Regions from separate parts of the Pseudomonas sp. SDO5591_S426 genome, predicted to be linked through region 2. Evidence: predicted binding sites of a transcription regulator. Region 2 holds the regulator's gene; the other holds the start of a gene.

Region 1 (5,522 bases), on a different contig from region 2:
TGATGGTGCCGCCTGGGGTTTCGTAGCAGCCACGGGACTTCATGCCCACGTAACGGTTCTCGACGATGTCCAGACGACCGATACCGTGTTCGCCACCGATACGGTTCAGGGTCGCCAGCACGGTGGCCGGGGTCATTTCGACGCCGTCCAGTGCGACGATGTCGCCGTTGCGGTAGGTCAGTTCCAGGTACTGCGCTTTGTCAGGAGCCTTCTCCGGGGAGACGGTCCATTTCCACATGTCTTCTTCGTGCTCGGTCCAGGTGTCTTCCAGCACGCCGCCTTCATAGGAGATATGCAGCAGGTTGGCATCCATCGAGTACGGGGATTTTTTCTTGCCGTGGCGCTCGATCGGGATCGCGTGCTTTTCAGCGTAATCCATCAGCTTCTCACGGGACAGCAGGTCCCATTCGCGCCACGGAGCGATCACTTTCACACCTGGTTTCAAGGCGTAGGCGCCCAGTTCGAAACGAACCTGGTCGTTACCCTTGCCGGTGGCGCCGTGGGAAATGGCGTCAGCGCCGGTTTCGTTGGCGATTTCGATCAGACGCTTGGCGATCAACGGACGAGCGATGGAAGTACCCAGCAGGTACTCGCCTTCGTAAACGGTATTGGCGCGGAACATCGGGAACACGAAATCGCGCACGAACTCTTCGCGCAGGTCGTCGATGTAGATTTCTTTGACGCCCATGGCCTGAGCCTTGGCGCGTGCCGGTTCGACCTCTTCGCCCTGACCCAGGTCAGCGGTGAAGGTCACGACTTCACAGTTATAAGTATCCTGCAGCCACTTGAGGATCACCGAAGTGTCCAGGCCGCCGGAATACGCCAGAACGACCTTGTTTACGTCCGCCATGCCATCACTCCACGGGGTTCTACGGAAAGCCGGGAAGTCTACCGCTCATACAGAATAATTTACAGTGGCGCGACAGCTAATGACGACGAAGCGACAGATTATGTCGAGAGCGCGACGATGACCGATGAGTCAGGAAGTTGCTGACGTGGCGGGTTTCGTTGCTTGAGGGGCCACTTGTTCTGGTGGCGCGCCTCGCTCCAGACGTATCGCTACCCGGCGGTTTTTCGAGCGGTTGGCGTTGTTGGAATTCGGCGCCAGCGGGTAACGCTCGCCGTGGAAACGCATGGTGATTTGCGATTCGAGGATGCCGTTGGCCTTGAAGAACTCCATCACCGCCAATGCCCGGCGTCGCGACAGGTCACGATTGGTCAGGCGATTGCCGCTGTTGTCCGAGTGGCCATCGAGTTCGATGTGATTGACCGTCGGATCGGCCTTCATGAACTCCAGCATTACCTGCAACTTGGCTTTCGCGGCTGCATCCAGATCGATACCACCGCCGGGAAAACCGACTTCGGATTGTTTCACCTGATCGAAGTTCTGCGGCAACAGCTTGGCCACGCAGCCCTGATAATCGGCAAAGGCCTTATTGAACTTGACCGGCAACAAGCGCACTTCCGACACCCGCCCATCGCCCGAGGAGTGTCGAACCACGGGACTGCGCCCGTCCATCAGACCGCTGATCAAGCGCCCGGCCTGCACTTGCGAACTGTTGAACAACACATTGCCGCTGCCGATTCGTACGGAGCCGAGATTGATGTCGCCACGCCCCGGTTGCCACGGCGCAGCGGCGGCCAACAGGGTAGCCGAGCCACCGCCCATCATTGCGTTGTAGGCGTTCAGACGAAACGTCGCCTGCTCGCCCGCGCGACGCACGAACTGGCCCGAACCGAAATCGGTTATCGGCTGAGTCAGGCGGCACTCGAACTTGTCGCCTTCGACCGTCCACTCGATGCTCTCCAGACGAGTCTGGAAAGTGAGCGCCATCGCAGGAAGGCTGGCAAACACACTGAGCAAGGCTAAATAACGCTGGCGCACGGGAGGCTCCACTGGCTTCGACAACAAAAAGACCGACACACAGATATTTACGGCATACCTGTTGGATATCGGAAGCTTGCGGCAAAACTTGATAGCGAGTGCCTGCAAGAGTCTTTTCCGGTAGCATTCCCCTCAGTTTGACCCGCCTGGAATCCCCTCATGTCCGACCGCCTGACCCTGCTGCGTCCCGACGACTGGCACATTCATCTTCGCGATGGTGCTGTGTTGACCAATACCGTCGCGGATGTCGCGCGCACCTTTGGTCGCGCGATCATCATGCCCAACCTGGTACCTCCGGTCCGCAATGCGGCTGAGGCCGACGGCTACCGCCAGCGAATTCTCGCTGCCCGCCCGGCCGGCAGTTCGTTCGAACCGCTGATGGTGCTGTACCTCACCGACCGCACCCAGCCTGAAGAAATCCGCGAGGCCAAGGCCAGCGGCTTCGTGCACGCCGCCAAGCTGTACCCGGCCGGCGCGACCACCAACTCGGACTCTGGCGTCACCAGCATCGACAAGATTTTCCCGGCGATCGAGGCCATGGCCGAAGTCGGGATGCCTTTGTTGATCCACGGTGAAGTCACCCGCGGCGATGTCGACGTGTTCGACCGCGAAAAAATCTTCATCGATGAGCACATGCGTCGTGTGGTCGAGCGTTTCCCTACGCTCAAAGTGGTGTTTGAACACATCACCACCGGCGACGCCGTGCAGTTCGTCAACTCGGCCCCGGCCAACGTTGGCGCAACCATCACCGCGCATCACCTTTTGTACAACCGCAACCACATGCTGGTGGGCGGGATTCGGCCGCACTTCTACTGCCTGCCGATCCTCAAGCGCAACACGCACCAGGAAGCCCTGCTCGACGCCGCCACCAGCGGCAGCGAAAAGTTCTTCCTCGGTACCGACTCGGCGCCCCACGCCCAGCATGCCAAGGAAGCCGCCTGCGGTTGCGCCGGTTGCTACACCGCTTACGCGGCGATCGAGATGTACGCCGAAGCCTTTGAACAGCGCAACGCGCTGGACAAGCTCGAAGCCTTCGCCAGCCTCAACGGCCCGCGTTTCTATGGCCTGCCGGCGAACACCGATCGCATTACCCTGGTTCGCGAAGAATGGACCGCCCCGACCAGCCTGCCGTTCGGCGAGCTGACCGTTATCCCGCTGCGCGCCGGTGAAAAACTGCGCTGGCGCCTGCTGGAGGAACACGCGTGAGTGAAGACCATTTCGACGACGAACAGGAAGGTCAAGGCGGTGGCGGCGGTTCCCGTCACCCGATGGCCGCACGGTTTCGTGGCTACCTGCCCGTTGTCGTCGACGTAGAAACCGGTGGCTTCAACTCGGCCACCGACGCCCTGCTGGAAATCGCCGCAACCACCATCGCCATGGATGAAAAGGGTTTTGTTTACCCGGATCACACCTACTTCTTCCGCGTCGAGCCTTTCGAAGGCGCGAACGTCGAAGCCGCAGCCCTGGAGTTCACCGGGATCAAGCTCGATCACCCACTGCGCATGGCAGTGAGTGAAGAGACGGCCCTGAACGATATCTTCCGCGGCGTGCGCAAGGCATTGAAGGCCAACGGCTGCAAGCGGGCGATTCTGGTCGGGCACAACAGCAGTTTTGACCTGGGCTTCCTCAACGCAGCGGTTGCGCGTCTGGACATGAAGCGCAACCCGTTCCATCCATTCTCCAGTTTCGACACCGCGACCCTCGCCGGCCTGGCATACGGTCAAACCGTACTCGCCAAAGCCTGCCAGGCAGCGGACATCGACTTCGACGGTCGCGAGGCTCACTCGGCTCGCTATGACACCGAGAAGACCGCCGAGCTGTTCTGCGGCATCGTCAATCGCTGGAAACAGATGGGTGGCTGGGAAGATTTCGACGACTGACAGGTCAGTTAAATCCCGACCATAAAAAAACCGGCCTCGATGGCCGGTTTTTTTGTACCTGGAGCGTGCCTTACAGAGCGGCAGCGTGCTCGGTCAGGTAAGCCGCAACGCCTTCTGGCGAAGCGTTCATACCTTTGTCGCCTTTCTTCCAGTTGGCAGGGCAGACTTCGCCGTGCTCTTCGTGGAATTGCAGAGCGTCAACCAGACGCAGCAGCTCTTCCATGTTACGGCCCAGCGGCAGGTCGTTGATGATCTGCGAACGGACAACGCCTTTGTCGTCGATCAGGAACGCGCCACGGAATGCAACGCCGTCAGCGGACTGAACGTCGTAGGCCTTCATGATTTCCTGCTTGATGTCGGCAGCCATGGTGTAACGAACTGCGCCGATGCCACCATCGTTTACCGGAGTGTTGCGCCAGGCGTTGTGGGTGAAGTGCGAATCGATCGACACAGCGACCACTTCAACGTTGCGTGCCTTGAACTCGGACATGCGGTTGTCCAGAGCGATCAGCTCCGACGGGCAAACGAAGGTGAAGTCCAGTGGGTAGAAGAACACCAGGCCGTATTTGCCTTTGATGGCCGACGACAGGGTGAAGCTGTCTACGATTTCGCCATTGCCGAGTACGGCCGGTACGGTGAAGTCAGGGGCTTGTTTGCCTACGAGTACGCTCATTGGATATCTCCTGGTGTAGAAGCGTGAAAAACATGGTTCGCATCAGCCTGCCATCCATAGACGACAGCCCTGTGACACGAACCCGTTTCGAAAAGACCGGCCATCATACACTGCGTGTTTGACCTGTCCTCAACGGTTTTTCCCGCAGACGCAAAAATCGCCCCGGCAAAATCCGCTCCCGCGCGCCGAAGGAAAACCGTTCGTCAGCCTTGACGAAAAGTGCCCGCAAAGCACTTTGACAATCATTCTCGTTAACATTAAGATCCATCGCATTCGAGACATAAACAAGCGACGGTCTTCTCTTATGTATGTTTGCCTCTGCACTGGTGTCACCGACGGTAAAATCCGCGATGCGATCTATGAAGGATGCTGCAGCTATAAAGAAGTCCGTTTGGCCACCGGCGTTGCCAGTCAATGTGGCAAATGTGCCTGTCTTGCCAAGGAAGTGGTTCGCGAAACCCTGATGGAGCTGCAGACAGCCCAGGCCGCGATTCCTTTTCCAGCAGAATTTACAGCTGCGTAAATACCGAAACTCAAAGAACCGGACTCATGTCCGGTTTTTTTATGCCTGAAAATCAACTAGTTATGCTCTAGACGCGGAACACAAACATTCTTATTCCGATTAATTTTCATATATTATTCAATAACTTAGGTTTGACACTCTTAGTTGCGCGGCTCAAACTCTGCCTTATAGACAGCTAATACAGGGCAGGACCCCATCATGAAAGGCGACATTACAGTCATCCAGCATCTCAACAAGATCCTTGCCAATGAGCTGGTCGCGATCAACCAATACTTTCTGCATGCGCGGATGTATGAAGATTGGGGTCTGAACAAGCTGGGCAAGCACGAGTACCACGAATCCATCGACGAGATGAAACACGCGGACAAGCTGATCAAGCGCATCCTGTTCCTTGAAGGCCTGCCGAACGTCCAGGACCTGGGCAAGCTGCACATCGGCGAGCACACCAAGGAAATGATCGAGTGTGACCTGCGTATCGAGAAGACCGGCCACGCCGATCTGAAGGTAGCGATCGCTCATTGCGAAAAAGTCGGCGACTTCGGTAGCCGTGAACTGCTTGAA
Region 2 (5,926 bases):
GGCTTCATCGGCGCTGTTGGCACCGAGGCGGACCAGGCGGTTACGCACCAGCACCAACTCGCCGACCATGTTCATGATTTCGTCGAGACGCGCGGTATCGACCCGCACGGTGGTCTCGGCTTCGCTGGCCGGTTTTTCCGCCGGTGGCGCGGCCGGGGCACGGGCCGGAGCCGGTGCAGCAGCGGCGGCAGGCGTCGGTGTTTCGGCTTTCGGCTCGGGTGCCTTGGCTACCGGTTTCGGCGCCGCAGCCTTGGCGACAGGTGCTGCAACCGAGGCGCTGGCGCCGGTTGCCGTTCCAGCCGTCGCGCCCACTTCAGTGAACTTGCCTTTGCCGTGCAATTCGTCGAGCAGCGATTCGAATTCGTGATCGCTGATCAGGTCGCTACCGGCTGCAGCAGCGGCTGGCGCGGCTGGCGTCGGCACCGAAGCGATGGCCGATTCCAGCGCATCGACGGCAAAGTTACCTTTGCCGTGCAACTGGTCGAGCAGTGCTTCGAATTCGTCGTCAGTAATGTCGGAGCTGTCGCCCGCGGCCTTCGGCGCTTGCGGCGCCGCAGGGGCAGCAGGTGCCACTGCATCGACGGCGAACTGGCCTTTGCCGTGTAGCTGGTCGAGCAACGACTCGAACTCGGCATCGGTGATTTCGTCGCTGGCAGCGGCATCGCTGGCAGGCGCTGGAGCAGCCGCCGGTGCCTCGGCCTGAGCCTTGACGGCGTTCAGCGAGTCCAGCAGTTGTTCGAATTCATTGTCGGTGATGTCACCCGATTCGCTTTCGGCGACAGGTTCTTCAACCACTTCGGCGACAGGCGCAGGCGCCGCCTCGTCCGCTGTTTGCGGCTCGGCCAGTCGGGCCAATGCGGCGAGCAATTCAGGCGTGGCAGCCGTGATCGGGCTGCGCTCGCGGACTTCGCTGAACATGCTGTTCACCGCGTCCAGTGCTTCGAGAACCACGTCCATCAATTCCGAGTCGACGCGACGTTCACCCTTGCGCAGGATGTCGAACACGTTCTCGGCGATGTGACAGCACTCCACCAGCTCGTTGAGCTGGAGGAAGCCGGCGCCCCCTTTTACAGTGTGAAAACCGCGAAAAATTGCATTGAGCAAATCCGCATCATCCGGACGGCTTTCCAGCTCGACCAGTTGCTCGGACAGTTGCTCTAGAATCTCGCCGGCCTCAACCAGGAAATCCTGAAGGATCTCTTCATCGGCGCCGAAGCTCATTAATGGTGTGCTCCTAACAGAACAGGTCTAAAAACCTAAAATCCAAGGCTGGATAACAAATCGTCCACATCGTCCTGACCGGACACAACGTCTTCTCTTTTATCGGCATGAATCTGCGGACCTTCACCCTGAGAGAGATGTTTTTGTGGATCTTTTTCTGCAAGCATCGCTTCACGGTCATGTTCGATGCCCGCAAAGCGGTCCACCTGACTGGCCATAAGCACGAGCTTGAGCAGGTTGCTCTCAACTTCGGTGACCAGTTGGGTCACTCGCTTGATCACTTGACCTGTGAGGTCCTGATAATCCTGGGCAAGCAGAATATCGTTGAGGTTGGTCGACACGGCGCGGTTGTCAGTGCTGCTGCGCGCCAGGAATCCGTCGACGCGACGGGCCAGCTCGCGGAACTCTTCAGCCCCGACTTCGCGACGCATGAAGCGTCCCCAATCGGTGCTCAAGGCCTGGGCTTCGTCAGCCAGGCTGTTGACCAGCGGCGTGGCGTTTTCCACCAGATCCATGGTGCGGTTGGCCGCGGCCTCGGTCAGCTTGACCACATAACCCAGACGCTCGGTGGCGTCGGTGATCTGTGACACTTCCTCGGCTTGCGGCATGTGCGGGTCAATCTGGAAATTGACGATCGCGCTATGCAGCTCGCGGGTGAGCTTGCCCACTTCCTGATACAGGCCGCGGTCACGGGTCTGGTTGAGCTCATGGATCAATTGCACAGCATCGCCGAACTTGCCCTTTTCAAGGCTCTCGACCAGTTCGACGGCGTGTTTTTTCAGGGTCGATTCAAAATCGCCCTGCGAAGATTCGTTATGCCCCATAGCTCCCCCGTGGCGCAGTTCAACCGATGCGTTCGAAAATCTTCTCGATTTTTTCTTTCAACGCCTGGGCCGTGAAGGGTTTGACCACATAGCCGTTTACACCGGCCTGGGCCGCTTCGATGATCTGCTCGCGCTTGGCTTCAGCGGTCACCATCAGCACCGGCAGGTGCTTGAGCTTTTCATCGGCACGCACGTGGCGCAGCAGATCGATACCGGTCATGCCAGGCATGTTCCAGTCCGTTACCAGAAAGTCGATGCTCCCGCTGTTGAGAACCGGAATGGCGGTAGTGCCATCGTCGGCCTCGACCGTGTTGGTGAACCCAAGGTCACGCAACAGGTTTTTTATGATCCGCCGCATCGTTGAGAAGTCATCAACGATGAGGATTTTCATGTTCTTGTCCAATTCGACCTCCAAGCAGACTAAAACGCGCCCAGCACCTGGGCGCGCCATTTCAATCAATCTGGCAAAACACTCGATGACTGTCTGGAGTACAGCGGATCGAGACCGGCGCGGTTCATCACCCCACCAGCCACGTCACAGTGCCCCCACACTGCCTTCAGCGCGCTCGCCACTCTCCCAAACGCCCCCGCAAACGGGCCGCGCACTGGCTGTGTAACTGGCTGACCCGAGACTCGCTGACTCCCAGGACCTCACCGATTTCCTTGAGATTCAACTCTTCGTCGTAGTACAGCGCCAACACCAGTCGCTCACGCTCCGGCAAATTGGCAATCGCGTCCGCCAGCGCCGCCTGGAAGCGTTCATCTTCCAGATCGCGTGACGGCTCGAGATGAGCACTCGCGCCATCCTCGTGCAGCCCTTCGTGTTCGCCGTCCTGCAACAGATCGTCGAAACTGAATAACCGGCTGCCCAGGGTGTCGTTCAAAATCCCGTAATAATCGTCGAGACTCAATTGGAGTTCGGCCGCAACTTCGTGATCTTTAGCGTCACGGCCGGTTTTAGCTTCAATCGAGCGAATGGCATCGCTGACCATGCGGGTATTGCGGTGGACCGAACGTGGCGCCCAGTCCCCCTTGCGCACTTCATCGAGCATGGCGCCGCGGATGCGGATGCCCGCGTACGTCTCGAAACTCGCGCCTTTGCTAGCGTCGTATTTGGTGGAGACTTCCAGCAGGCCGATCATCCCGGCCTGGATCAAATCTTCGACCTGGACACTGGCCGGCAGACGCGCCAGCAAGTGATAGGCAATGCGTTTGACCAGCGGCGCATAACGCTCGATCAGCTCGTACTGCGCATCGCGTGCCGACTTCTTGTAGAGGTTGTAGCCGCTGGCTGTCATAGAACCGGTCCTGCCGTTTGTTGCACGAGGCGCTCGACGAAGAATTCCAGATGCCCGCGCGGGTTGGCAGGCAGCGGCCAGGTGTCGACCTTCTGTGCGATCGCCTTGAACGCCAGCGAGCACTTGGAGCGCGGGAAGGCTTCGTAGACGGCACGTTGTTTCTGCACAGCCTTGCGCACGCTTTCGTCGTAAGGCACGGCGCCGACGTATTGCAGGGCGACGTCGAGGAAGCGATCCGTGACTTTGGTCAACTTGGCGAACAGGTTGCGCCCTTCCTGCGGGCTCTGGGCCATGTTGGCCAGGACGCGGAAGCGGTTCATGCCGTAGTCGCGGTTAAGCAGTTTGATCAGCGCGTAGGCGTCGGTGATCGAAGTCGGCTCGTCGCAGACCACCAGCAACACTTCCTGGGCCGCGCGAACGAAACTGACTACCGAGTCACCAATACCCGCAGCGGTGTCGATCACCAGCACGTCGAGGTTGTCGCCGATGTCGCTGAAGGCCTGGATCAGGCCGGCGTGCTGCGCCGGGCTCAAATGAACCATGCTCTGGGTGCCGGACGCGGCCGGAACGATGCGGATGCCGCCGGGGCCCTGCAACAGGACGTCGCGCAGCTCGCAGCGGCCTTCGATCACGTCGGCCAGGGTACGTTTGGGTGTCAGCCCCAGCAGAACGTCGACGTTCGCCAGTCCCAGGTCGGCGTCCAGCAGCATGACGCGCCGGCCAAGCTCAGCCAAAGCCAGGGACAAGTTCACTGACACGTTAGTTTTCCCGACGCCACCTTTGCCGCCGGTCACCGCGATCACCTGTACGGGATGCATGCTGCCCATGTTATTTCTTTACCTTGTCTTGCATAGACGGAGGCCACATTACTGGCTGCGCGTTCGCAAACGGAACAATGCATGGCAGACCATCGATGTAGGTACAAAAACTATTCATTGTTACCTCAGCCTACCTGCTTGGTGGGGCTGTGGTAGATATCAGCGAACATGTCAGCCATGGCTTCTTCGCTGGGCTCTTCCTGCATTTGCACGCTAACGGCGCGACTGACCAGTTGATGACGGCGCGGCAGATGCAAATCATCCGGAATCCGCGGGCCGTCGGTCAGGTAGGCCACCGGCAATTCATGGCTGATGGCCAGGCTCAACACCTCGCCCAGACTCGCCGTTTCATCCAGTTTAGTCAGGATGCAGCCAGCTAGCCCGCAGCGCTTGTAACTGTGATAAGCGGCCGTCAGAACCTGCTTCTGGCTGGTGGTTGCCAGGACCAGATAATTTTTGGAACGGATGCCACGCCCGGCCAGGCTTTCGAGCTGCATGCGCAGCGCCGGATCACTGGCTTGCAGGCCGGCGGTATCGATCAGTACGACGCGTTTGCGCAGCAGTGGTTCCAACGCCTGCACCAGCGATTGGCCCGGATCGACATGGGTCACCGACACATTGAGAATCCGACCAAGGGTCTTGAGCTGCTCCTGGGCACCAATACGGTAGCTGTCCATGCTCACCAACGCGATGTTTTGCGCGCCGTACTTGAGCACGTAGCGGGCAGCCAGCTTGGCCAGGGTGGTGGTCTTGCCCATGCCGGCGGGGCCGACCATGGCAATCACTCCACCCTCTTCCAGCGGCTCGACTTCCGGAGTAGCAATCATCCGCGCCAGGTGCGCGAGCAGCATGCGCCAGGCCTGACGAGGTTCTTCGATATCGGTAATCATCGCCAGCAAGTCGCGCGACAACGGACCGGACAGGCCGATGCGTTGCAGGCGACGCCACAGGTTGGCCTGGGCCGGACGGCTGCCTTGCAGCTGATTCCACGCCAAAGAGCCGAGCTGGACTTCCATCAGTTCGCGCAAGCTGTTGAGCTCGAAACGCATCGAGTCGAATGCACGCGAGTCGACAGCCGCTGCAGCGGTCGGTGCTGGCGCCGGACGACGTGGCTCGGCGTAAGTCGGCTCGATGAGCGGTTCGGCGGCGGTCAATGGCAGGCCGGCGAACAACTGGCGATTGGTGGCGTTGTCGCTCTCGCCTTCGCTGCGCAGGCTCAATTCGGCCTGGGCGGTGACGATCCGCGACTGGGTCTTGCGCAGCTCGTCTTCGAGTTCCATGTTCGGAACGCGCGGAGCCAGCGCCGACAGCTTGTAATCCAGGGCAGCCGTCAGCTCGACACCACCGGCGATCCGGCGGTTCCCAATAATGGCGGCATCGGCGCCCAGCTCATCACGAACCAGTTTCATGGCCTGACGCATATCGGCGGCGAAAAAACGCTTAACTTGCATAAACCACTACCTCAGCCGTTGGGCCCTACTGTCGCAACGATGGTCACTTGCTTGTTGTCGGGTATTTCCTGGTAGGCCAGCACATGCAGCCCCGGGACTGCCAGTCGGCCAAAACGCGAGAGCATCGCGCGAACCGGACCGGCCACCAGCAGGATCACCGGTTGACCTTGCATCTCCTGACGTTGCGCTGCATCGATCAACGAACGCTGCAGCTTCTCTGCCATGCTTGGCTCCAGCAAAACACCCTCTTCCGAGCCTTGTCCTGCCTTCTGCAGACTATTGAGCAATATTTGTTCCAACCTTGGCTCCAGTGT

The links. Region 2 encodes FliA, which starts transcription of late flagellar genes. Its sites were predicted from a motif close to CTAAAGTTTNNNNNNNNNNNGCCGNTAA; they were not measured.
Region 1: ACW9JC_RS21735 (flagellar protein MotY) is a predicted target of FliA. The motif match lies at 1,951-1,978, and genes of this name have one in related genera.

Annotation. Positions count from the first base shown of each region.
Region 1 is NZ_JBSVXD010000132.1:10,662-16,183, forward strand. Features, by position in the region: gene ACW9JC_RS21730 (argininosuccinate synthase) at 1-850, opposite strand, end outside; gene ACW9JC_RS21735 (flagellar protein MotY) at 980-1,885, opposite strand; gene pyrC (dihydroorotase) at 2,045-3,091, shown strand; gene rnt (ribonuclease T) at 3,088-3,765, shown strand; gene ACW9JC_RS21750 (peroxiredoxin) at 3,836-4,438, opposite strand; gene ACW9JC_RS21755 (bacterioferritin-associated ferredoxin) at 4,743-4,961, shown strand; gene bfr (bacterioferritin) at 5,160-5,522, shown strand, end outside.
Region 2 is NZ_JBSVXD010000026.1:24,267-30,192, reverse strand. Features, by position in the region: gene ACW9JC_RS08340 (chemotaxis protein CheA) at 1-1,221, opposite strand, end outside; gene ACW9JC_RS08335 (protein phosphatase CheZ) at 1,257-2,045, opposite strand; gene ACW9JC_RS08330 (chemotaxis response regulator CheY) at 2,065-2,436, opposite strand; gene fliA (RNA polymerase sigma factor FliA) at 2,603-3,343, opposite strand; gene fleN (flagellar synthesis regulator FleN) at 3,340-4,170, opposite strand; gene flhF (flagellar biosynthesis protein FlhF) at 4,287-5,612, opposite strand; gene flhA (flagellar biosynthesis protein FlhA) at 5,624-5,926, opposite strand, start outside.